Regions from separate parts of the Methylomonas montana genome, predicted to be linked through region 1. Evidence: riboswitches for the same ligand, from Rfam matches in the RefSeq annotation. Region 1 holds a riboswitch; each other region holds the start of a gene.
What was found. Region 1 has a riboswitch for cyclic di-GMP ahead of QZJ86_RS13575 (hypothetical protein). Riboswitches for the same ligand answer to the same signal wherever they lie in the genome.
Positions count from the first base shown of each region.

Region 2: linked by a shared signal. The riboswitch ahead of QZJ86_RS17580 (hypothetical protein) and the one ahead of QZJ86_RS13575 (hypothetical protein) in region 1 are both predicted to bind cyclic di-GMP.
Region 3: linked by a shared signal. The riboswitch ahead of QZJ86_RS08290 (PEP-CTERM sorting domain-containing protein) and the one ahead of QZJ86_RS13575 (hypothetical protein) in region 1 are both predicted to bind cyclic di-GMP.
Region 4: linked by a shared signal. The riboswitch ahead of QZJ86_RS17645 (PEP-CTERM sorting domain-containing protein) and the one ahead of QZJ86_RS13575 (hypothetical protein) in region 1 are both predicted to bind cyclic di-GMP.

Region 1 is NZ_CP129884.1:2,963,251-2,968,867, reverse strand. Features, by position in the region: gene ppk2 (polyphosphate kinase 2) at 106-888, shown strand; gene QZJ86_RS13585 (hypothetical protein) at 914-1,036, shown strand; gene QZJ86_RS13580 (hypothetical protein) at 1,233-2,372, opposite strand; cyclic di-GMP riboswitch class I at 2,839-2,937, shown strand; gene QZJ86_RS13575 (hypothetical protein) at 3,032-3,802, shown strand; gene QZJ86_RS13570 (hypothetical protein) at 3,873-5,486, shown strand.
Region 2 is NZ_CP129884.1:3,797,650-3,803,266, reverse strand. Features, by position in the region: gene QZJ86_RS17590 (transglutaminase family protein) at 1-788, opposite strand, end outside; gene QZJ86_RS17585 (transglutaminase family protein) at 793-1,590, opposite strand; cyclic di-GMP riboswitch class I at 2,157-2,233, shown strand; gene QZJ86_RS17580 (hypothetical protein) at 2,344-3,132, shown strand; gene QZJ86_RS17575 (hypothetical protein) at 3,333-4,163, shown strand; gene QZJ86_RS17570 (hypothetical protein) at 4,274-4,687, opposite strand; gene ubiH (2-octaprenyl-6-methoxyphenyl hydroxylase) at 4,760-5,617, opposite strand, start outside.
Region 3 is NZ_CP129884.1:1,781,461-1,787,077, forward strand. Features, by position in the region: gene QZJ86_RS08280 (cytochrome-c peroxidase) at 1-913, shown strand, start outside; gene QZJ86_RS08285 (hypothetical protein) at 1,056-1,475, shown strand; cyclic di-GMP riboswitch class I at 1,624-1,710, shown strand; gene QZJ86_RS08290 (PEP-CTERM sorting domain-containing protein) at 1,733-2,572, shown strand; gene QZJ86_RS08295 (DUF2341 domain-containing protein) at 2,907-4,688, shown strand; gene QZJ86_RS08300 (ExbD/TolR family protein) at 4,692-5,096, shown strand.
Region 4 is NZ_CP129884.1:3,815,252-3,820,868, forward strand. Features, by position in the region: gene QZJ86_RS17635 (alkaline phosphatase D family protein) at 1-1,003, shown strand, start outside; gene QZJ86_RS17640 (glycerophosphodiester phosphodiesterase) at 1,087-2,337, shown strand; gene QZJ86_RS17645 (PEP-CTERM sorting domain-containing protein) at 2,434-3,216, opposite strand; cyclic di-GMP riboswitch class I at 3,272-3,359, opposite strand; gene parC (DNA topoisomerase IV subunit A) at 3,979-5,617, shown strand, end outside.

The DNA of each region.
Region 1 (5,617 bases):
CTTGCTCGCCCAACATCTAATAAAGTGGCCAAATTTATCCGGCCATTACAATACGCGCGCATTGTTGCTATGTTTACCGACACACTTTAAACAAGGCCGGCCACCATGAGCAAAAAACACGCACCCAAACCCGATAAACAAGTCTACAAAGATACTTTGCAACAACTCCAGGAGGAACTGGTCAAGTTGCAGAACCACATCATCAAGCATGGCGACAAGATTCTGATTATCTTCGAAGGCCGTGATGCCGGCGGCAAGGACGGTACCATCAAGCGCATCATTCAGCATCTCAGCCCGAGGGAAATTCGGGTGGTGGCGCTGGGCAAACCGTCCGATCGCGACCTTAGCACCTGGTATTTTCAACGTTACACGCACCATCTGCCGGCCGCGCAGGAAATGGTATTGTTCAACCGCAGTTGGTACAACCGGGCCGGCGTCGAGCGGGTGATGGAGTTTTGCAGCGACGCCGAATATCACGAATTCATCGAAACCGTTTCCCACTACGAGCAATTGCTAGTGCGCTCCGGCATCAAACTGCTGAAATATTATCTGGACATCAGCAAGGCCGAACAGAAAGAACGCCTGAAACAACGTGAAAAAGATCCGCTTAAACAATGGAAAGTCAGCCCCATCGACAAGGAAGCGCAAAAACATTGGCAGCAATACAGCGACGCCCGCAACATCATGTTTGCCAGAACCCATCATTTGTCCGCGCCGTGGACCGTGGTCAGGTCGGACGACAAGCAGGCCGCGCGGATCAACATCATCAAGGATTTACTATTTCGCTTGGATTACAAGGGCAAAAACGAGGCGCTGGTACTGCCGGACGCCAATATTGTCTTCAATTACGAAGAAAGCTATTTGCACAACGGCATGATTGCGCCTTGAGGCGGGTGGGCAAGGTTCGGTAGGCATGAGTGATCGAGTGCTCGCGAAAACCGGCGTTTCCGATAACCCTGCAATCGTCCAGATACAGGGTGCGGCCTGGAAAATTGCGCGGCTGGATGCTTACGTCATGATCTGTAACCAGTGGTGAGGGTATAAGTTACTGATATAATCCCCTGATCTCAACCTTCTCCTGGAGGAGATTGTCGTAAAAGGTAGGTTGGGCTGAATACAATGAAGCCCAACATTTTGGTTTTGTTGGGCTTCGCTCTGCTCTGCCCAACCTACATTTGACTTTTACGACAGCCTCCGGAGGAAGAAGGAGATTTTAGAGATCCCCTCCAGTTTTACAGGCTTAAATCGGCCGAGGCAACTTGCTTGGTCGGGGTGCAGGCAGGGCAGCTTACCTGTAGCAATTCGCCGCTATGCCGATGCCGCAAAGGCCGGGCCAGGCCATCCATTTGATTCATGTCTTGGTATAGCTCGTTTTCGTGCGAGATCACTTCCCGCTCATGCTCAAATGGATACAAGGTTTGAGCCATACCGCCGCCTTCGATGAAATGTTGGCTATCCAATAGCATCAATTTGGCATGCAGTAATTCGTGTAATAAAGCGTCGGCCGGCGAAATGCTACAGGCCGGCGTGGCGTCGCAGCCGGGGGCGTTCAGCAATTGCGCGCCCAGCCGGGTGTCGAAGTAGATGGTGACGCTGTCTACGCCATATTGGTTGCCCCAGGCTTGGGTCTGCCAGTTGTTTTGCCGATATTTGAGTGTCAGTTTTTGGCCGCGTAACTCGTTGATTAAACCGATGACTTGCGGATAGCGCGAATAATAGTCGGCGATGGCGGCCAGGTCGGCGTTGATCGAAGCAGGGTCGCCAGATTCGGCTTGATAGAGCGTGGTCAGGAAGCCGGCGATTTCGGTTTCCGCGAGTTGATTGCTTGTTAACGTCGCTTGTTTCTGACTGTACGCGGCCAATACCTGGGCGGCAGAGGGCGGTTTTTGCTGACGCAAGCGAATCACCGAGACGCCATCGCCGCCGACCGCCAGGCTGGCTTGCATCCGGCTAATCGGCTCGGTAATTTGGCTGGCCGCCGGCTGCACGGCATTGACCGGCAGCAAATCTTTGGCAGTGACGACCCGAGAAGTCGCCATCATGCCGATACAAAAACTTAACACCAAACAGACATTGCGGCGGCGGTTATGCGGAATCGAGTCATCGTTCTTTAAGCGACTGTCTTCCTTTAAATAAATGCCGTAACGCCGGGCAATATCTTGCAACGCTGCAAAGGCTGCTTGGGCATTGAGACTCAAACCGGCTTGGCACACCAGCGCCGGTTTACCGTCGATCACACAAGGATGCAGGAAGTGATGCTCGGCCGGCTGGTTCAAATACCAGCGATTCAAATCCCTGGCTAAATGCTCCAGCCCTTTGATTGGGTGGGCGGCGCTGCCAAAAGCTTGTTCCAGGGTTGTTGTTTCGCTCATTCCGTTTCCTTTCGTTTGACAGCCGATAGTGATGTTTAGTCGGCAAGCGCAAGACTTGCAGTCCTTAAAAGTCCAACTGTACAGCCGGATCGGTTTACCGGCAAGTTCCCTTGGCTGAAGTCATTTCAGCATCGTCGCGGAAAGCTATTCAATTAAAACAAACGCTTGGGCCGATATGGCTGACGGCTTTTCGGCGAGTCGCGGTGGCGTGCGTATTACATTTAACGAAACCGTAACAGACGTGTAACGGAAACCCCCGATTTGCTCTGGAATAATCCGCCGCAACTGAAGGACAGGCCCTATTCGGGCGGTTCGTAAAGATTCAGGACAGATTAGGGAGCAAGGACGGCACGCATAGGGAGTAGGCGACGGAAGAGGTTAGGGAGTCGGCGAGGGTAGAGCGACATGCAACATGGTAGCGGGGAGAGCAGCACCGTCTTGGTGTTAGATAGCAGTGTAAAAATAAGCGTGTAAAAGCCAAACTCGTCGCGAGGCGGGGACGGAAAGCTTCGGATCTTGAGTATTGAATGTCATGCCTGCTTTGGCGGGTGGCCTGGATGGCTGGCGATGATAAGGACGTACATTGACAATGCTCAAGATGGCTGGGCTGTCACCTTGTGTATTTAGACTTTTATTTTTAAATCATAAGGAAACAAACAATGAAACATTTCGGCAAAACTTTAATGGCTGCGGCTCTGTTGGCAGGCGCTGGCGCGGCGAACGCGAGTATCGCAACCGGTAGCGCTACACTCTCAGAAGCCTTTTTGTCTGTTTATGACAAAAGCCAAGCCCTGACTTTTACGCTGGATTTGGGTCTGACCAACGGTGATTTGATTGCTAATGTTGGTAATGCTTCATATACCAAAAGCTTTGATCTGTCAGCTTACGCGCTGTGGAATACTTTTTCAGCCGGTTTGGATGCATCACAAACTGTATTTACGGTTGCGGTAGGTAATGGCTCCAAACAATTGGCAACCAGTGCGGGTGCTCCGGCTGCTTACACCAACTTAACTGTTGCGGCTGCTGCTGGTACTGGTATCAAGAATCACGCCGGCGCGATCAACGGCGGTGCGTTGGCTGATAACCCAGGTGAAACAGTGTCCAACACAGCGGCAAACTTGAGTTCATTGGTGGCCGATTCCGATACAGCCAATACCGGACAGCACAATCAACTCAACACTGCCGATACCTTGTGGGGAACCAAAAGTGATGCGGCAGCGAATATTGCCTATGGTTCGGCCGGTAACTTCTTTTACTTGAACGGCACTGCTGCACCTGTGTTGACTGCCGGTAAATGGACATTGGCAGGCAACTCGTTGAGCTACGGTCCTGCCGTTGCCGCGGTGCCGCTGCCTGCCGCAGTCTGGATGTTCGGCGCCGGCCTGATGGGCGTGTTGCGCATGACTCGCCGTAAACACGCTGCCGCGTAAGGTTCCCAGGGATGGCGTTTGTTTGCCATCCCGTCTCAATGATTCAATCTTAACACCAGAGGAAAAACTCATGAAAAAATTAGTATTAGGCGTGGCGATTTCCGCCGCCCTGTCTTCCGGCGCGCAAGCGGCCATCAACGTTGATGCCAACAACTTGCCGATCATCGATCCCGCGCAAACCAACACCGTATATTTGTCCGGCGCTTCCGCGGCGGTCAACTTCATCGAAAAGCTGATCACCGATTCCACCGTGCCAGCTGTCGATAAAGTTTGCGACAGCAGCAAAAAAGTCTGGAAATATAAAGACAGCTTGACCGGCTCCGACCAAAACGCTTATTTGTGCGAAAAAGCCGCCACCAACAGCGGTTTGCCAACCAATAAGCCTAACATCCTGGTTTATAAACGCAGTGCTGGCGGTTCCGCGTTCGGCGTCAGCCCGCTGATCGCCGAAGCCAATGGCGATGCCGCTAGTGCCAGTATCGAGTTTTTGAAAATCAGCTCGGCTTGCACTCAAGTCACCGCACCGGTTGCCGGCACCACTTTGGGTGTCATCGAATGCCCTTACGACCTGGCTGATCCTACCAAATACGTCAAGCACATCGCTGACTTCGGCATTTCCGACGTCGACCCTGCGCAGTTTACCGGCAACAATACACCAGCCGGTTATTCGGACGTGACTGCCGACGACGTGGCCAAATTGACCGTGAAAAGCGCCTCGGCGCTGGCCTTTGGCGTACCTGTCACTAAAAAACTGTACTTTGCCCTGCAAGCCGCGCAAATTTCGACCGGCGCGATTCCGGCGACTTGCACCGTCGGCAGCGAAGCCGAAGCCTGCATGCCTAGCTTGAGTTCTGCGCAAGTGGCGGCGATTCACGCCGGTAACTGGGCGGACTGGAACCAAATCAAAGTCGGTGCTACCGGTTTGGGTCTGTATGATTGGGCTGCTGCCAATGCTGCCGCTTATTTGCCAGGCGCGTCTAACCTGCACACCTGCCGCCGCGAAAACGGTTCCGGTACACAAGCGCAATCCAACATCAAATTCCTGCAAGACCCCTGCACCACTGCCGCTGGCGCTACCCCGCCAGCAGGTGACGCGGTTGCCTTGGGCTTTGCTGAAGGCGACGGCTATCCGATGATCCACGAAAACAACACTTCCGGTTCGGTCGGTAACTGCCTGGATGAATTGGATGACGGCACCAACGCCGCTAACGGCTTTGATAACACCTGGGGCGTGCGTTGGGCGGTCGGTATCCAGTCGCTGGAGAAAAAAACCGCCGCTGCCAGCAAATTCCGTTTCGTGAAACTGGACGGCGTCGCGCCGACTCTGGCTAACGTAGTCAGCGGCAAATACAGAGATTGGGCGGAAAATACCTTCCAATACTGGACCAACCATGTGTTCTCCGCCAACGCCACCGAAAACACCGCGCTGAAAAAACTGACCGATGCGGTCATCAAATCGGCTGGTGCGCCTGAAGTAATGGCGGCTCTGAACAACGGCTTTACCCACACCTTTACCACTGAAAAAGGCGCTTATCTGGCGGTTCCGACCAACTTTACTCCAGAAGCCAACGGTGCGTTTTTGTCCAGCAGACCGGTCAACCCATACAGCCACGCTACGTCATCTGTGTCGGTCAATAACTGCCGCGTCCCTACCTTGTACAACAACGGCGACGCCAAGTTGTAATAGCTAGCCAAGCCGGGGCAATCCCGGCCGGTCATGGATGACCATCAATATTACCAGGCCAGCTCGCTTCATCGCGGTTGGCCTGGTTTGTTTTTATTAGGGTATCAAATCAAGTCGGAAGCCATGCTTGG
Region 2 (5,617 bases), 830 kb from region 1:
CCGGACACGGGCGGTATCGATTCCGGATCGCGGGCCACCGCGACGGCGATGTGGCGGTGGCTGGTGATTTCACCGGTGGTGGGATCGAAGCCCTGCCAGCCGCAGCCGGGCAAATAAACTTCAGCCCAGGCGTGGGTCGATGCATTGCCGGCTTCTGTGGCCGGCGCGTGCAGATAGCCGCTGACGAAGCGGCTGGCCAGGCCCAGGCAACGGCAGGCTTCGATGAATAAGGTGGCATAGTCTCGGCACGAGCCGCTGCCGAGACGAAGGGTTTGGGCGGGCGATTGCACGCCGGCTTCCTCGCGCATCCGGTAGCAAAACCGGTCATGGATGGTGTGATTCAGTTTGGATTGCAAACTGAATGTTTCCATGCCGCCGCCTAGACCGATGTCTTGCAACCATTGCTGAACGGCTGCTTGATCGTCGGCAAACACCGGTTGTTGAAACGCGGCCAGGTCGATACGTTCGCTGGTTTTATAAGCAAAAGGGTAAGTCAACGCATAATCGGCCACACAAAAATTCAGCGGCGCCTCTTCGTAGTGCTGAATGATCACATCGCTGGTAATGCTCAATTTGTCGGCCGGCTCTAAAAAGTCGACCAGCGCCAGCGAATTATCGAATATGTCCCGATACCACTTGATGCTATAAACCGGGCTGATCTCAAGCCGCGACGATTCTATTCGCACATCGTGGCCCTCGCGCGGGCGCAACAGCAGGCGATGCTGATTCAGTATCACCGGACCGGTAAACCAATATTCGGTCAGATGTCGTATCCGTAAACGCTGCATGGCTTTAATTCGGCAGGTTCTCTAACAGCTGGACGCCGGCTTGCATCTGCGTCGGATACAACGCCGGGCCGAACTGGGTGAAGATCGCCACGTCGGCGGCATCGTGTCCGTAAGCGACGATCACCCGTCCGCCGCGCGGCTCGGCTTGGGTGGGATCGAATGTATACCAGCGTCCGCCGACATAGGCTTCAAACCAGGCATGAAAATCCATCGGCTGTAGGCCGTACAAATAGCCCACCACCATGCGGGCCGGAATGCAGAGCGCCCGGCACAGTGCGATACCCAGATGCGCCAATTCGCGGCAAACGCCTTCGCCGGCCAGATTGACTTCCACTGCCGACATCTGAAAGTGCGGGGAATCGGGATTGAAGCGGATATAGTCGCGTATCCATTGGTTCAGTCTGGCGACCTGATCGTAGCCTGGCCTCTCCTCGGCGACGATTTCCCTAGCCAGATCGATGAAGCGGTCGGATTCGCAATAGCGGGTCGGCAGCAGATAAGTCAGTACCGTTTCCGGCAAATTCTGTACCTCGGTAAACGGCGCGCCGGGACAGGTGTCGATATGTTCGGTGGTGTGAATATCGGCGCTGGTATGCACGGAAAACTCGCCGGGCGGCGCGATCAACCGTTGACAGAGGTTGCCGTAGTAGTCGGTATATTCGAAAACCGGCACCGTCGGCTTCAAGGTGTAAGACTCGCGGGCCACCCATTGATTGGCGCCGTTACGCGGCCGCAACATCAGGATAAACGGGGTATCGACGCTGACGTCGAAGTTGATTTCGCAGCTAGTTTGCAGCCACATGTTGGTTATCCTTTTTTGATTACCGAGAAATGTCAGCCATATTTTAGCAGCTGTCGGCAGGCGGTAATTTTACTCTGGAATGACGGTTACGGATGGCTCTCCGTCAACGGCGATTACCTGTCGGCGTTGACGCGCCGACGCAATCATTATACGGGCCTATCGAGCTTCGTGGTTTCCTGGAAATGGAATAAATCCGCAATGCTTGGATATAACAGGCACCTATCCCTGACCATTGTCTTGGAAAACTATGTTATCTGGCATTTCGATAATCAGGGATTTAACTCGCTTTGTCACAAAATTCACGTTTTCCGACCGTGCTGAGCCATGCCGACCAGTCAAAAGCCAAGGATGAACGACATTGGTCTGCTTATTGCTTTGGTTTGCTAGATCACTTGCTGCGGCATGGCCGCAATCGGAATAAGGCCGGTCATGCCAAGTACTAGCAAGTATTTGAACGACTACTCCCTTCAATCCGGAGTAATCCACAAAATTCAACAGCGTTATTTTAAATGCTTGGCATGATCAGGATGCCTTCGCTCAAGGAGAGGAGCGGCGTCGTAGGGATGACGACATTTAGCCACATCCGCCGTGAGACGGAGTCGGAAAGCCACGGGTCTTGGAACGAGACAGCCGGGTTACCTTCAAGTGACAGGCCTGAGAGTACTGTTTGCCGGAATTGCGAAAACCACTGCAGCGGTCGGCCAAGGCCTTGAAGATTAACTGCAACCGTAAATCGCTTTTTAAGGATAAATAATGAAACAGAGAAAAAACCATCGCTCGAAATTGGCTAATGCCGGGGTATTGGCATTTGTGGTATTCAGCGGATTATTGGCACCCGCGTCGGCCAGTGCGGCCTTGGTTAGCGGCAATGCCCGCATCAGTATCGACAATAGCGCTTTTAGCGCGGCGGCCGGCTGGATTGTGGATCGTTATTTCGACGCCAGCTATAACACCACCGCCATCAATGCAAATACGGCCGGCGGTAGCGGTTCGACCTCGAATATGCAGTTTTCAGTTAACAGTGTCGATACCACGGTTTTTTACGGAAATCCGCCCAATCGTTATCTGGAAGCCACCACGACGGATACCGGTAATACCGCAGCGGGTCAGATTGGCTTGAGTGGCGCTTTAAGGCTGGCTGTGCCGGGTAATCCGGGGGCAGGGGTTTTGATGCCTTATGACTTTACCTTGGAAAAAATCGGCAGCATCTGGAATTTGGTTTCGCATGACTTGTTCTTTAAAGGGACGACTTTTCTACAGTTAAGCAATGCCAGCGAATCGGTCAACGCTAACGGCGAACTGACATTGAGCGGCGACTTGATCTTAGGCGGCGGCGTGGGACCTACTACTTATCCGAACGCATTTGGCCTGACCTGGAGTTCGTTCCTGGGGGTAAGCGGCGCCGGACAGACCGCTGTTGTCGGTAGCCTGAGCCTGACGCCGGCTGCGGTACCGCTACCGAGCGCAGTGTGGTTGTTCGGCAGCTCGCTGTTGGGCTTGATTGGCTACAAACGCCGTCAGTTGCATTGCGTGAGCGCTTAGATCATTGTCCTGCCAGATGCAGCCGTATGCGCTGCATCTGGCTTCCCCACCTGTTTGCAATGTCGTCGTGGGGCATTCCGTCAGGAGCGAACCACGGTATTTGTTCGACGGCTATTCAAGCCGGCCAACGAAGATGCAATACCGGGCTGATCGCCGCTCAAATCCATAGACCCTGGACGTAAATCCAGCGAGAGAAAATAATGAAAAAGTATCACTACCCTGTTATTCGCGGCATGCTGGTTGGCGTGGCCGTATATGGTGCATTCGCTTTCGGCAATGCGGAAGCGGCCACGGTAAGCGGTGGCGCCATGACGCTAAATCTGGATCGGGACGCGCTGATTGCCGGGGTGATTAAAGATAATTACCCCGACGCGCCGACCGAGACATTTTCTATCTGTTGCCGGCCTTCTCTTTACCTGGAAGAGTATTTCGATGCCTCGGCGGCATCGAAAACGTCTAGCCAGCTTCGAGATGAAAATACACCGGATCTTTACGACAGCGTGTCGGATGAAATTTCCGCCCTTGGTCGGCAATTTCAGGTCAACGCCTCGTCCCTGCCGGTCAATCCGTTAGGTAGGCAAAACAAAGCCACCACCTTTTCATTCGATCCCGCCAATTTAAGCGGCACGGCGACCGGGCAGATCGGATTGGGCGGCGTGATGCGTTTTCGGGTCGATGTCGACCCGCCGAATAACCGCGTACTGTTTGGCGATCTGGATCTGGAGTATATCCCGGCGTTGGCAAATGCTGTCACCGGGCAATCCGGTTGGATTTTGATGAACAACATCGGCTTTCGGATCGGCGGGTTTGATTTGTTCGATGTCAGCACCCAATTGAGCGGCAACACATTGAGTTTGAGCGGGATTCTGGGTCTGGGCAATGGCTTCGATCATCTCGGCGGCATCCGCGATACCCGAGTCGGCACCTTTAGCTTTCAAACCACTGTCGTCCCGTTACCGGCTGCCTTTTGGTTGTTTGCGAGCGGGATAGCGGGGCTGGGGTTCTCGACTTATCGTAAACGTTGGTCCTGAGCCGTACGGCGAATGGAAAAACTATGGAAGCGCTGAACAAATAGTCATCTTTTTGTAGTGCTAATACTCGTCATGTCCCAGATTGCATCGGGACATGACGTCAATTTTAATTAGCCATCGATAACGTCGTCGTCGGCGCTTTCTAACGCTACCGGTTTGGCCTTGAACACTTCGGCAACCAGCTCCAACTGGGCGCTGAAATGCGGCAACGACGGAATCTTCCAGCCTTTACCGATGACGCGGGCCAGCAGGTTGTTCAGCCAGGGTTTGTTCGAGCTGGCATGATGGATGATGAAGCGGTAACCCTCGCCGTCATTGAACACGGCAAAATCTTCCAGGCTCAATTCAATCGGTACTTCCTCGCCATAAAGCAAGGTCTGCGCATAGATTTTTCGGGCATCAATGTCGAAATTGAAAGCCTGCAATTCGGCAACCCCTTTGAGTATCTTGTTGGCTACCCAAATGATCAGTGCGTTGGGTGTCAACTTGATAACGATTTTGACCAAACTGGATTTAAAACTCATGGCTCCCCCTGTTTTTATTGTTTTATGGTCAGTTGTAGGCCGGAATCAGCATAAGTGTTTTCGGCAAGTTTGCTACTCCCGGTCGCCCAGCTTAGGTAAGCGCTCGGCCAATCCCATTGCATGTCGGGTCAGCAATTGTTTGGCAAACGGTAGGTGGTCCAGCAGGGTCAGGCCGGCGTTACGCACGGCTGCCAACGGCAGATTGCCGTTGGAGAACAGCTTTACCACGCTGTTGGTAAAACCTATGGTTTTGCCATGATCTTGTTGGCGTTGCCGGCTGTAGTTTTTCAGCAGGCGGGCATCGCCCAAATCGCCGTTTTGCTGTTGTTGGTCGATCAACATTTCTGCCAGCAAAGCCACATCGCGAATGCCTAAGTTAAAGCCTTGGCCAGCGACTGGATGCAATTGATGCACGGCGTTGCCGATGATCACGGTGCGGCCGGAAACCATGCTTTCGGCACGGATCAGGCTTAACGGAAAAGCCCGGCGCGGCGCGGCGAGTTTCAGTTCGCCCAAACGGTAACCGAAACAGTTCTGCAGCTCGGCGAGAAACTCGCGGTCGTTGACGTTAATCAGTGTCTCGGCTTGCTCGTGGCTGCGGGTCCAGACCACCGCCGATTGTTTGCCGGCCACCGGCAGCAAGGCCAGCGGGCCGAATTCGGTGAAGCGTTCGAAGGCAGTGTTGCGGTGCGGCAGCGCCGATTGCACCGTGGTGACCAGTGCGGTCTGTCCGTATTCGGTAACTTGTTGCGGAATTTCCAGCAGCTTGCGTACCGTGGAGTTGCCACCGTCGGCGCCGACCAGCAGTTGCGCGCTGACATTTAACGAGCTGCCGTCGTGCTGTTTCAGACTGACATTGACCGCGTCACGGCCGGACATCAAGCCGGCGACTCTGGTTTGGTACAGGCAAACCGTGTCGGTTTTTTCGAC
Region 3 (5,617 bases), 1.2 Mb from region 1:
AAACGCGATGACCACGGCCTACACGGCTTACACCCCGCCGCTCCATTTCGATCCAACCGTGCGTCCGGCCTTCCCGCAGGGCGGGTATGTGGGTGGCTTGTTCTGGGACGGTCGGTCGCAGACGGGAACGCTGGAAGAACAGGCGAAACAGCCTTTCCTGAACCCGTTGGAGATGCATAACCAGGACAAGTCAGACGTGGTGCGTTCCGTCCGCCGCTCGTCCTACGCCCATCTTTTCCGCAAGGTATTCGGGCCGCAATCCCTAAACGATGTCGATACGGCCTTTCAGCATATCGCCGAAGCTTTGGCGGCTTATGAACGCTCGGACGATATGAATCGGTTCAGCGCCAAATACGACTACTTCCTGGCCGGCCTGGCTACGCTGACGCCCGCGGAAGAAAGGGGCCGGCTTCTGTTCATGGGCAAGGCGCGCTGTTCCAACTGTCATACGCCCAAGGGTGGGCCGGACGGCAGACCGCTGTTTACCAGCTTCGGTTTTCAAAACCTGGGCGTACCGAAAAATCCCGAAAACCCCTACTACGACCTCCCGCCGGAGCTGAATCCAGATGGGGCGGATTTTGTCGATGTCGGTTTGGGCGCGGTGGTTAACGATCCGCTGCAAAGAGGTAAATTCAAGATTCCGACGCTGCGCAACGTAGAGGTCACTGCCCCTTACATGCATAACGGCGTGTTCAAGACGCTGCACGAAGTGGTGATGTTCGACAACACCCGCGACGTCGCCAGTTGGCCGCCCGCCGAGGTGCCGGAAACCGTCCATCGCAACGCTCAGTTGTTGCCAGGCACTTTAGGCCGGCTGGGTCTTAGCGCCCAGGAAGTCGACGACATCGTGACGTTTTTGACGACGCTGACCGACGGCTTCCGCCCGGAAACCAGCCCTGTTCCCCTTCCTTAGAACATTGGAATGGCAATTAAGGAACCGCGCTGAAAGGTGGGTAGGTAGCTTGGACTGGCTGCCTACCCTTTCCGAGGCACTTGGTATGATTTTCCCAGTATTGGTTTTCGTCCTGTTGAGAAAACTTGAAGGAGGTTTATTAGTGAATAACACTTGCACCATCAATCCTGCATTGCGCGCTCGCTTTGCATGCCTTTGCCAATTGATGGCATCGGCACTGTTAAGTCATCCTGCTTCGGCCGAAGATCTTGCCAGACAGGCGGAAGTCGCCCGTCGCGGCGCCGAAGTGACGCCGATTTCCCTGGCCCGGACTCAGCATCAATTTCTAAAGACAGCCGACGGCGGCGTGCAGCGGATCGTTGCCCGCGACGATATGGATCTGGAGCAGGTTTGGTCGATTCGCCGCCATTTGGAGGAACTGGCACAACGTTTCGGGCGTGGCGACTTTTCCGCCCCGGCCTTCATTCATGGCGCCGATATGCCGGGCTTGGCGCAGTTGCGCGCTGCCTACCAGGCCAATTACAGATCGGTTATACAGCCGAGGCGGGAGGCGCCAGCCTAAGCTTCCGAACCAAGCACGCAGCGCTGTTCAATGCGGTGCATGAATGGGATGGCATGGCATGGCATGGATAGGGACTGAGCCGAGGTTTTAGTCATCGCTGGAAGCGCAGGGCATGTTGTACCTATGTTGTGTTAATTCAAAATCAGAAGTGTGTAAAAGCTAAACCGATCGTGAGGTCGGGGCGGAAAACTGCGGGTCTGAGGGTTCGATACATCACGATAGCCGGATTGCCACTTTAATTAATTAAGGAGATTTAAATGAAAGTCGTTAAATATGCACGCTGGGCCTTCGCCCTGTTGTTACCGCTGGCAGCCACCACGGGTAACGCTGTGGCCGATGCGGTGCCATACTCATATAACGCCACTGGCGTCGGCGCGCCAAGCTGGCCTTTGTTCCTGGATGTCAACGAAACGATCAAGATCGAGAGAAAAGGTTCTGGCTCAAGCACTTATTGGCAATTGAAAGGCACCGGTTCCACTGCTTCATTCTGGGGCGATGTGGACAATTATGTTAATTTGGGTAGCGATAGCGTGAAATATCAGGCTAACTTCAACTCGGCCGGCAAATTGATCACATCAATCGGTTCTACGAGCTTGAGCAACTATTTGGAAATCAAGGGCAGCCTGCCTGCCGGCACCTTTGGCAACACCTCATGGTCCGCGCAACCCGAGCAATTGTTGCTGAGCGCCAAACTACTGGATATCAACCCTGACAACAATACTCCCGACTATGTCGGCACCTATGGCGGTTTCGCTGTGGGTTTCAAAACTAAATTCACCGGTGGCTGGGCTGCGAATAACCCTGGTTTGACCGGCGGTTCTACTGGCGAAAACCTCTGGTTGGCGGGTCTGAGCAACGGCTTTTTAGATCTGGTCAACGCATTGGATGGTAATAACGGCAACGGCTCATTTAGCTCCTTGATCGGCTCATCCAAAACCATTAAAAATGTCGTATCCGTCGCTTCCGTTCCCGTCCCTGGCGCGGTTTGGCTGTTCGGTACTGGTCTGTTAGGCCTGCTGGCTGGCCGGCGCAAAGCCGCTGGCTCAAGGCAACCGCTGCGAAACCTTGGAAACGAAGCGCTAGCGAGTGAAGGTTGAGTAGTCCCTGGAAGCCGCAGCGCCGGGCGGTTTTTCGACTAGAAAAACTGCAAGGCATCGCGAAACGGCGTGGAGTCATGCGAGAGCCAAGGCTTTGATCCCCTGGTTGGGTCAAAGCCGAGGTGACGCGGACGGCCAGGGCCGCCGCAGGCAATCACCGTGACAGTGTAGGCGCGATTATTCACTCAGGGATGATGAATAATCTTTACCGCCGGAAGCCGTCACTCGCCGATGAATGGTTCGACGCGCAACTACACGACCATGGAGCCGATGCGATGAATATGAATTGCCCCATGCATAGCCAACATCAACCGAACTAATTCCGCTAACACTCATGACGCACAATGCACTGAAGTGGGCCTTGAGCCTGTTTTTGTTACCTTCTCTATGCCTGGCTTGGTGGAACGACGACTGGTCGTCGCGCCGGCAACTGGCGGTGGACGCAGCGGCGACCGGCGCCGACATTCAGGAGACGCTGAGCGATGTGCCGATACTGGTGCGGCTACATGCCGGCAACTTCGGCTACTTCGTCGAACTGGCCGAGAACGGCCGCGATTTTCGATTTTTAAAAGACGACAAAACCCCGCTGGTGTACGACGTCGAGCAAGTCGACCTGTTGAGCGAGATCGGTCTGATCTGGGTGAAACTGCCGCAAGTGCGCGGCGGCGTGAGCAGCGACGACTTCTGGCTGTACTACGGCAACGCCAATGCACCGGATGGTTCCGACCCGAAAAACCTCTACGACGTGGCGCAAGGTTTGGTCTACCACTTCAAGGACGGCGAAGCGCTGCCGCAGGACGCCACCGCCTACGCCAGCCACGCCGCCGACTCCAAAGCCACGATTCAGCCGGCCGGTTGGATAGGTGCTGCGGCTCAATTCACCGGCACCGGACCATTGTCGATTAATCCCGCGCCGCAGTTGGTCATGGCGCCCGCCAAAGGCTGGACTTTTTCTACCTGGCTGAAGCTTGATCAGCCGCAGAACGCCGCCAGCCTGCTGGAAGCCCGCGAAGGCGCGAATGGTCTGGAATTGAGCATTCAAGGCACGGTGTTGAGCGCTAAGTGGTTAGCTGGCGCGAGCACCGCCTCGGTCAACCTGACCCTGGGCCGCTGGCAACATATTGCTGTGACCGCCAAGAGCGACAAACTAGAACTGTATGTCGATGGCGTATTGGCCGGCAATGCCGCCATTACGTTAGCCGCCGTTAACCCGACGATCAGCATCGGCCGCAACCTGGTGGGCCTACTCGACGAAGTGCAAATCGCCGCCACCGCCCGCAGTGCCGATTGGGTCAAGTTTGGCTTTCGCAGCCAAAGCCCGGACTTTTCGGTGTTGAGCTACGGCCAGGACGAAGCCGTTAGCAGCGGCGATGCCGGCCACTTCATGGTCATCGTCCAAAACGTCACCGTCGACGGCTGGGTGGTGATAGGTCTGACCCTGATCATGCTGATCGTTGCCGTGATCGTCATGGTCACCAAAACATTGGTCATTACTCGTGTCACGAAAGATAACAGAGCCTTCCTGGAAAAATATCGCCGGCTGGACTCGAACAAACTCGGCGAACTGGATCAGGACGAAACCAGCGACGAACAGGAATTGGCCGACTCGGACTTGTTGACCGCGCTGGTCGGCAAACACGACCATTTCCAAAGCTCGACCTTGTATCACCTGTACCACACGGCGATCCACGAGCTGAACAAGCTGCAAGGCGGTGCCGATCAGGTGGTGACCCGAGAAGCCTGGGATTACCTGCGCGTCAAGCTGGATAGCCAGATCGTCAGCGAAAGCCAACGCCTGAACAGCAACATGGTGTTACTGACCATCGCCATCGCCGGAGGGCCTTTCCTGGGGCTGCTCGGCACGGTGGTCGGGGTGATGATTACCTTTGCGGCGATCGCCGCCAGCGGCGACGTCAATATTAACGCCATCGCTCCCGGTATCGCCGCCGCGTTGCTGGCTACCGTCGCCGGTCTGGCCGTGGCGATCCCAGCCTTGTTTGCCTACAACTACCTGTTGACTCGGATTAAGGACATCACCGCCAGTATGCGGATGTTCGCCGACGAGTTTTTGGCCGTGTTGTCGATGCGCGCCGCCCGACAACAGCGCAGAGCCTAAGTCATGAAAGTCGAGGAAGAAGGCAAAATCTACGACGACATCAACATCACACCGATGCTGGACGTGGCCTATGTGCTGTTGCTGATTTTTATCATCATGACCACCGCCACCGTACAGGGCATCACCGTCAGTCTGCCCAAGGCCAGCAGCACGCCGTCCTTGTCCAAACCCAAAACCAAGGCCATCTCGATTACCCCGGACGGCAGCATCTATCTGGATACCTACCCGGTGTCGCTCCAGGAACTGGAAACCCGCCTGGCCCAATACAAAGCCGCCACCCCGGACTTACCGGTGGTGGTGAAAGCCGATGCCAGCGTGCAGTACCAGAAAGTCATCGAAGTGTTGGACGTGGTGACTCGGTTGCAGATTAGTCAGTTGGGGTTGGTGACGCAGAAGTTGGTGAAGTGAGGATGTTTTTGATTGCTACAGGTGTTGGAAGAAGTGTCGCTGACGCGAGGATGATTTTGAAGTCGGGTCTCGGCCCGACAGCCGAAATACTTTCGCTACGAAAACCATCCATGGTTTTCGCCCTTCGGGCCAGCCTTTGGCTGTTCAAATTCGTTCCTGACGAATTTGTGCGTGGCCAAAAGAAAGTATTCAAAGAAAAGGCCACCCGACATTCCGCCTTAATCCTGCGCGTCTCGCTTTTGGCGAGGGTTTTCGGAAGGGCCATCCCTGGCCCTCCGAAAACGCGCGGCATCCTTGCCGCGCCCCTGGCGGGCTGATCTTGCCAAAAGCTGCGATGCTCGGGGCGGAATAACGGGAAGCACCCTGTCCCGACACTTGAAAATATTGGGGATTTAGATGCGTACGGTGGGCACGATGAGTGCCCATGCGGCAGGCAGCCGAAGTGAAACAACAGCAGATATTGGGCTAGGACTGAATTGAGACCACGGGCGTTTGGGTCCCGTGACCACGAATGAACATAA
Region 4 (5,617 bases), 850 kb from region 1:
CTGGACTAACCTGGTGACGCCGGAAGTGAGTAAAGTCGCGGAAACCCTGGCCGAATTCCGCGGCCGCTACAAATACAATTTACTGGACGAAAATCTGCGCCGCTTCAATGCCGAAGTCCCGCAAATCTGGCAATGGGACGACCATGAAGTGGTCAACAACTGGTCGGATTCCAAAGACCTGAGCAACGATCCCCGTTACACCGAAAAAAATGTGCCGACGCTGATTGCCCGCGCCACGCAAGCCTTCCACGAATACGCGCCGCTACGCCGCCACGATGCCGAAGAATCCGAACGCGTCTACCGGAAAATCTCCTATGGCAAGCTGCTGGATGTGTTTGTGATCGATATGCGCAGCTATCGCGGCCCCAACACCGCTAACCTGCAAACCCAGGAAAGCGCCGAAACCGCCTTCCTCGGCGCAGAACAACTGGCTTGGTTGCAAGACGAACTGAAACATTCCAAAGCCACCTGGAAAGTCATCTCAGCGGACATGCCGATTGGTTTGAATATCGGCGACGGCAACAATGCTCAAGGCCAAGCGCGCTGGGAAGCGGTTGCCAACGGCAACGACGGCCCGGCCGCCGGCCGCGAACTGGAGATGGCTAGGTTGCTGAAATTCATCAAGCACGAGCAAATCCACAACATCGTCTGGCTGACCGCCGACGTGCATTACGCGGCGGCGCATTATTACGATCCGACGAAAGCCGCGTCCAAGGACTTTGCACCGTTTTGGGAATTCGTCGCCGGCCCGTTGAACGCAGGTTCCTTCGGCCCAAACAGCACCGACGGCACTTTCGGTCCGCAAGTGGCGTTTTATAAAGCGCCGCCGGCTGGCCAAGTCAATCTATCGCCTTACGCCGGATTGCAGTTCTTCGGCGAAGTCAATATCGACAAGAAAAGCCGAGCGATGACGGTGGACTTGAAAGACATCGATGGCGCCGTGGTGTTCAGCAAAACGCTGCCGGCCGAAGCGGAACACGAACACGAGCACGACCGCGACTAAAGCAGGCTGCCGGGTAAACTTCGGCCAGCCCGGCATTCTTTCTCGCCAAGTAACGCAACCTCAAAATGATAGGAATACTCTCCATGTTAAAACCTTGCCACAAACCCACCATGTTGACAGTCGCCATGTTGGCTATACTGACCGCTCAAGGCAGCGCCAACGCGCGGCCGCATAGCGAACACCACGAGCATCACGACATGAGTCCTCTCGTCATCGGCCATCGCGGCGCAGCTGGTTATCGTCCGGAACACACCCTGGAAGGCTATGCCTTGGCGATCGAAATGGGCGCCGACTTCATCGAGCCCGACCTGGTATTGACCAAGGACGGCCATATGATCGCCCGCCACGAGCCGATGATAGGCGCCACCACCAACGTCGCCAGCCATCCGGAATTCGCCGACCGCAAAGCCAAGCGCCTGGTGGATGGTGTCGAATACAACGACTGGTTCGCCAGCGATTTCACGCTGAAAGAAATCAAAACCCTGCGCGCCGTGCAAGCCCGCGCCGACCGCGATCAGCAATACAACGGCCTATACCAAATCCCTACGCTCAACGAAGTGATCGCGTTAGCTAAAAGCCAAAGCAAAGTAACTGGCCGCCCCATAGGCATCTATCCCGAAATCAAACACTCCACCTATCACGCCACGTTGATTGGCGCCAACCAAAAACCTTTGTTCGGTGCGAACCTCTTTGAAAACAAGCTACTGAAAAAATTGCATCAAGCATACGGCAACAGCGCCTGCGCGCCGGTATTCATCCAGTCTTTCGAAGTCGGCAACCTGCAATACCTGAGTCACTACACCGACATCAAACTAGTGCAATTGATTGATGCCGACGATGTCAACGCCGACGGTTCGATCTCGTTAGTGCCACCGTACAAACAACCCTACGACTTCGTCGTGAAAGGCGATCCGCGCACCTTCGCCGATTTGCTGAGCAATGACGGTCTGGATTTCGTCAAATCCTATGCCGACGCTATCGGCCCCTGGAAACCTTATCTGCTTAAAACCGTAGCCGACGGCATAGACCGCAACGGCGACGGCAAAATCACCATCAACGACCGCCGCGTCGACGGCAGTACCGGCGTCGTGGAACTAGCGCACGACAAAGGTTTGTTGGTTCATACCTGGACTTTTCGTAACGATGCCAGCGGTTACGGCTTCACCGACCCCAAGCAGGAAATGACTTATTACTTTGATCTGGGTGTCGACGGCTTGTTTACCGACTTCACCGACACCGGCGTCGCCGCACGTGAAGCGTCGGTCAATGCCGACCACGGCAGTCAGCAGCAACAATGCACGCGTGCCGATGATCATGATGACCGCGCGCAGTAACTTATGATAATGGCCTAAACTAAAAGCCATCTGCTTTGCCGAAAGGCCACGTTACCGTCATTCCCGTTAACGTGGCATCAGGCGATTTCTGATTTGTTAGACAGCGAGGCTGCAGCCGGCATTTTTTCTGCGGCTGACCAATAAAGTCATCAGGCCGGTTCCGAACAGCCAAACGGCGCCAGGTACGGGGACCGCAGCCACTGATGAAACATAATTGATGGTTTTTGACGAACCGATCAATGAACTCAGCGTGCCGTTGCTGCCATCGCCGTCGAGGGCTTTGACCAGCTTTAAGAAATCGGAACTCACGCCTGCCAGCCACAAGTTTTCACCGGTCGATCCGCCCGTCAATCCGGGGATGCTCGGCGCCCAGCCACCAGTAAACTTGGTGTTGAAGCCCAGGGCGACACCTCCATAGGTGCCGATCAAATTCGGTGAGCCGTTAGCGGGGTTTGCATCCAGCAGGTCGGCTTTCAGCAAGGTTTGATAAGGTAGATCATTCCACGACGTTTCGCCAATTGAGCCAGCTGGTAATGTCCCTTTGATTTCCAAATAGTTTTTTAGCGTTGTAGTGCCTATCGAAGTGATCAGTTCACCGGCAGAGTTGAAGTTTGCCTGATATTTCACGCTCTCTTTGCCCAAATTGACATGATTGGTCAGGCTGCCCCAGAATGAAGCACTTGAGCCGCTCCCAATCAGCTGCCAATAAGTATTGGAGCCCGAGCCTTTTTTACTTATTTTGATAGTCTCGTTGGTATCCAAGAATAACGGCCAGCTTGGCTCGCCGACGCCGGGTGCATCGTACGTGAATTTACCATCAGTCATTGAAGTCGCTGCGTTACCCGCTCCAGCAACCAACGGTAACACCACCGCCAACATCCATCGTCCATATTTAATCACTTTCATTTATCAATCCCCTTACATTAATGAATAAGGTGGCAGCCCGGCTGTCTTACCGTTTTGAATCCGCAAGACCCATGGCTTTCCGTCCCTGCCTCACGGCAGGTTTGGCTTTTACACGCTTGTTTTTTAAAACCATTTCGCTAATAAACAGTGTTTCTATTCCCTGCTAGCCATTGGTTACTTTTAAAGCCATATTCCGTTTTTAGCGTCCTCGTCGCCTTGTTAACCCCCAGGCAGGCGTTATGTATCGCTGGATGACGACCCTATGAAGTAACCAATCCCCCAAAATGCATAGCAGTTCGAGCTGAGCAACTCTGATGCCAAACTCATAACATATTGAAATGATTGTTTTATGTTTGCTGTCTCATCGGCATAAAATTGGTTCGCAACGTTATTTAACTCAAAAATATCGAGGCATATCACTTAATCCGTTAGAGCTCGCCATTGACTTGATTGAGCGCGAGTAACGGCTCCAGGAACATCTTGCGTCGCCGGTAGAGGCCAAAACTATGTGCTGATGGAAAGGGATATTGGCTGGACGATGCCAAACATGACTGTGCAGCGCCAAAAAGTAGTTAGGTATTGGTCATGCGCGGCTTGGCAAGTCGTCGCCAGCGTAGACGTTGCCATCAGGGAAGCTAGGTTTTTACTGAGCAATAGCGTGGTGTTGTGGTATTTTAGCGCCCCTCGAATACGTCACGACTCGACGGCTAACCAAACAGGATCATCAGCAATAAAATGGGTGTACAGGAAAACTTCGAACAACTGCCTTTAAAGGATTTCACTGAAAAAGCCTACCTGGATTATTCCATGTACGTGATTTTGGACCGTGCCTTGCCGCATATCGGCGACGGTCTGAAACCGGTGCAGCGCCGCATCGTTTATGCGATGTCGGAACTGGGGCTGACCGCGCTGGCCAAATACAAAAAATCCGCGCGCACCGTCGGTGACGTGCTGGGTAAATACCATCCGCACGGCGACTCGGCCTGCTACGAAGCCATGGTATTGATGGCGCAAGACTTTTCCTATCGTTACCCATTGATAGACGGCCAGGGCAACTGGGGCTCGCCGGACGATCCGAAATCTTTCGCGGCGATGCGTTACACTGAATCGCGGCTGACAGCCTATGCCCAAACCCTGCTCAGCGAGTTGGGCCAGGGCACGGTGGATTGGACTGACAACTTCGACGGCACCTTGAAAGAACCTAGCCTGTTGCCTGCGCGGTTGCCGAATGTATTGCTGAACGGCACGATGGGTATTGCGGTGGGCATGGCTACCGATATTCCGCCGCACAATCTGCGCGAGGTCGCGGGTGCCTGCCTGCAATTGCTGGACGAACCGGAAACGCGGCTGGAAGGCTTGCTTGAGCATATCAAAGGCCCGGATTATCCGACCGACGCCGAGATCGTCACGGCCGCAGCCGACATTCAAAAACTGTATACCACCGGCAACGGCTCGGTGAAGATGCGTGCCAAATACGAGCTAGAGGATGGCAACATCGTCATCACCGCACTGCCGCATCAAGTATCCGGCGCCAAACTGCTGGAACAGATCGCCGCGCAGATGCTGGCGAAGAAATTGCCGATGATCGAAGATTTGCGCGACGAATCCGACCACGAAAATCCGACCCGGCTGTTGATCATTCCCAAAACCAAACGCATCGATGTCGATGCGGTAATGTCGCATCTGTTCGCTACCACCGACCTGGAGAAAAATTACCGGGTCAATATGAACATGATCGGTTTGAACGGCAAGCCGCAGGTCAAGAACCTGAGACAAATTCTGACCGAATGGATCAGCTTCCGGACCGAAACCGTGCGCCGCCGTTTGCAATATCGGCTGGATAAGGTGCTGGCGCGTTTGCATATTTTAGAAGGCTTGCTGATCGCCTATCTGAACATCGACGAAGTGATCGCGATCATCCGCGGCGAAGACCATCCCAAGCCAGTGTTGATGGAACGTTTCGGCCTGAGCGACTTGCAAGCCGAGGCGATTCTGGAGCTGAAATTGCGCCATCTGGCGAAACTCGAAGAAATGAAAATTCGTGGCGAACAAGACGAACTGGAACAGGAACGCCAGGCGCTGGAAAAAACCCTGGGCTCGGAGCGTTTGCTGAATCGCCTGATCCGTAAGGAAATTGAGCGCGATGCGGAAAAATACGGCGATAACCGCCGCTCGCCCATCGTCGCCCGCGAGGCTGCACAAGCCCTGGACACCACCGAGCTGATCGCCAACGAACCGGTGACCATCATCCTGTCGCAAAAAGGTTGGATACGTGCAGCCAAGGGTTATGACATCGAGGTGGAAAGTCTCAGCTATCGAGCCGGCGACGCCTATCTGTCCTCCGCCAAGGGCCGCACTACCCAGCCGGCCTATG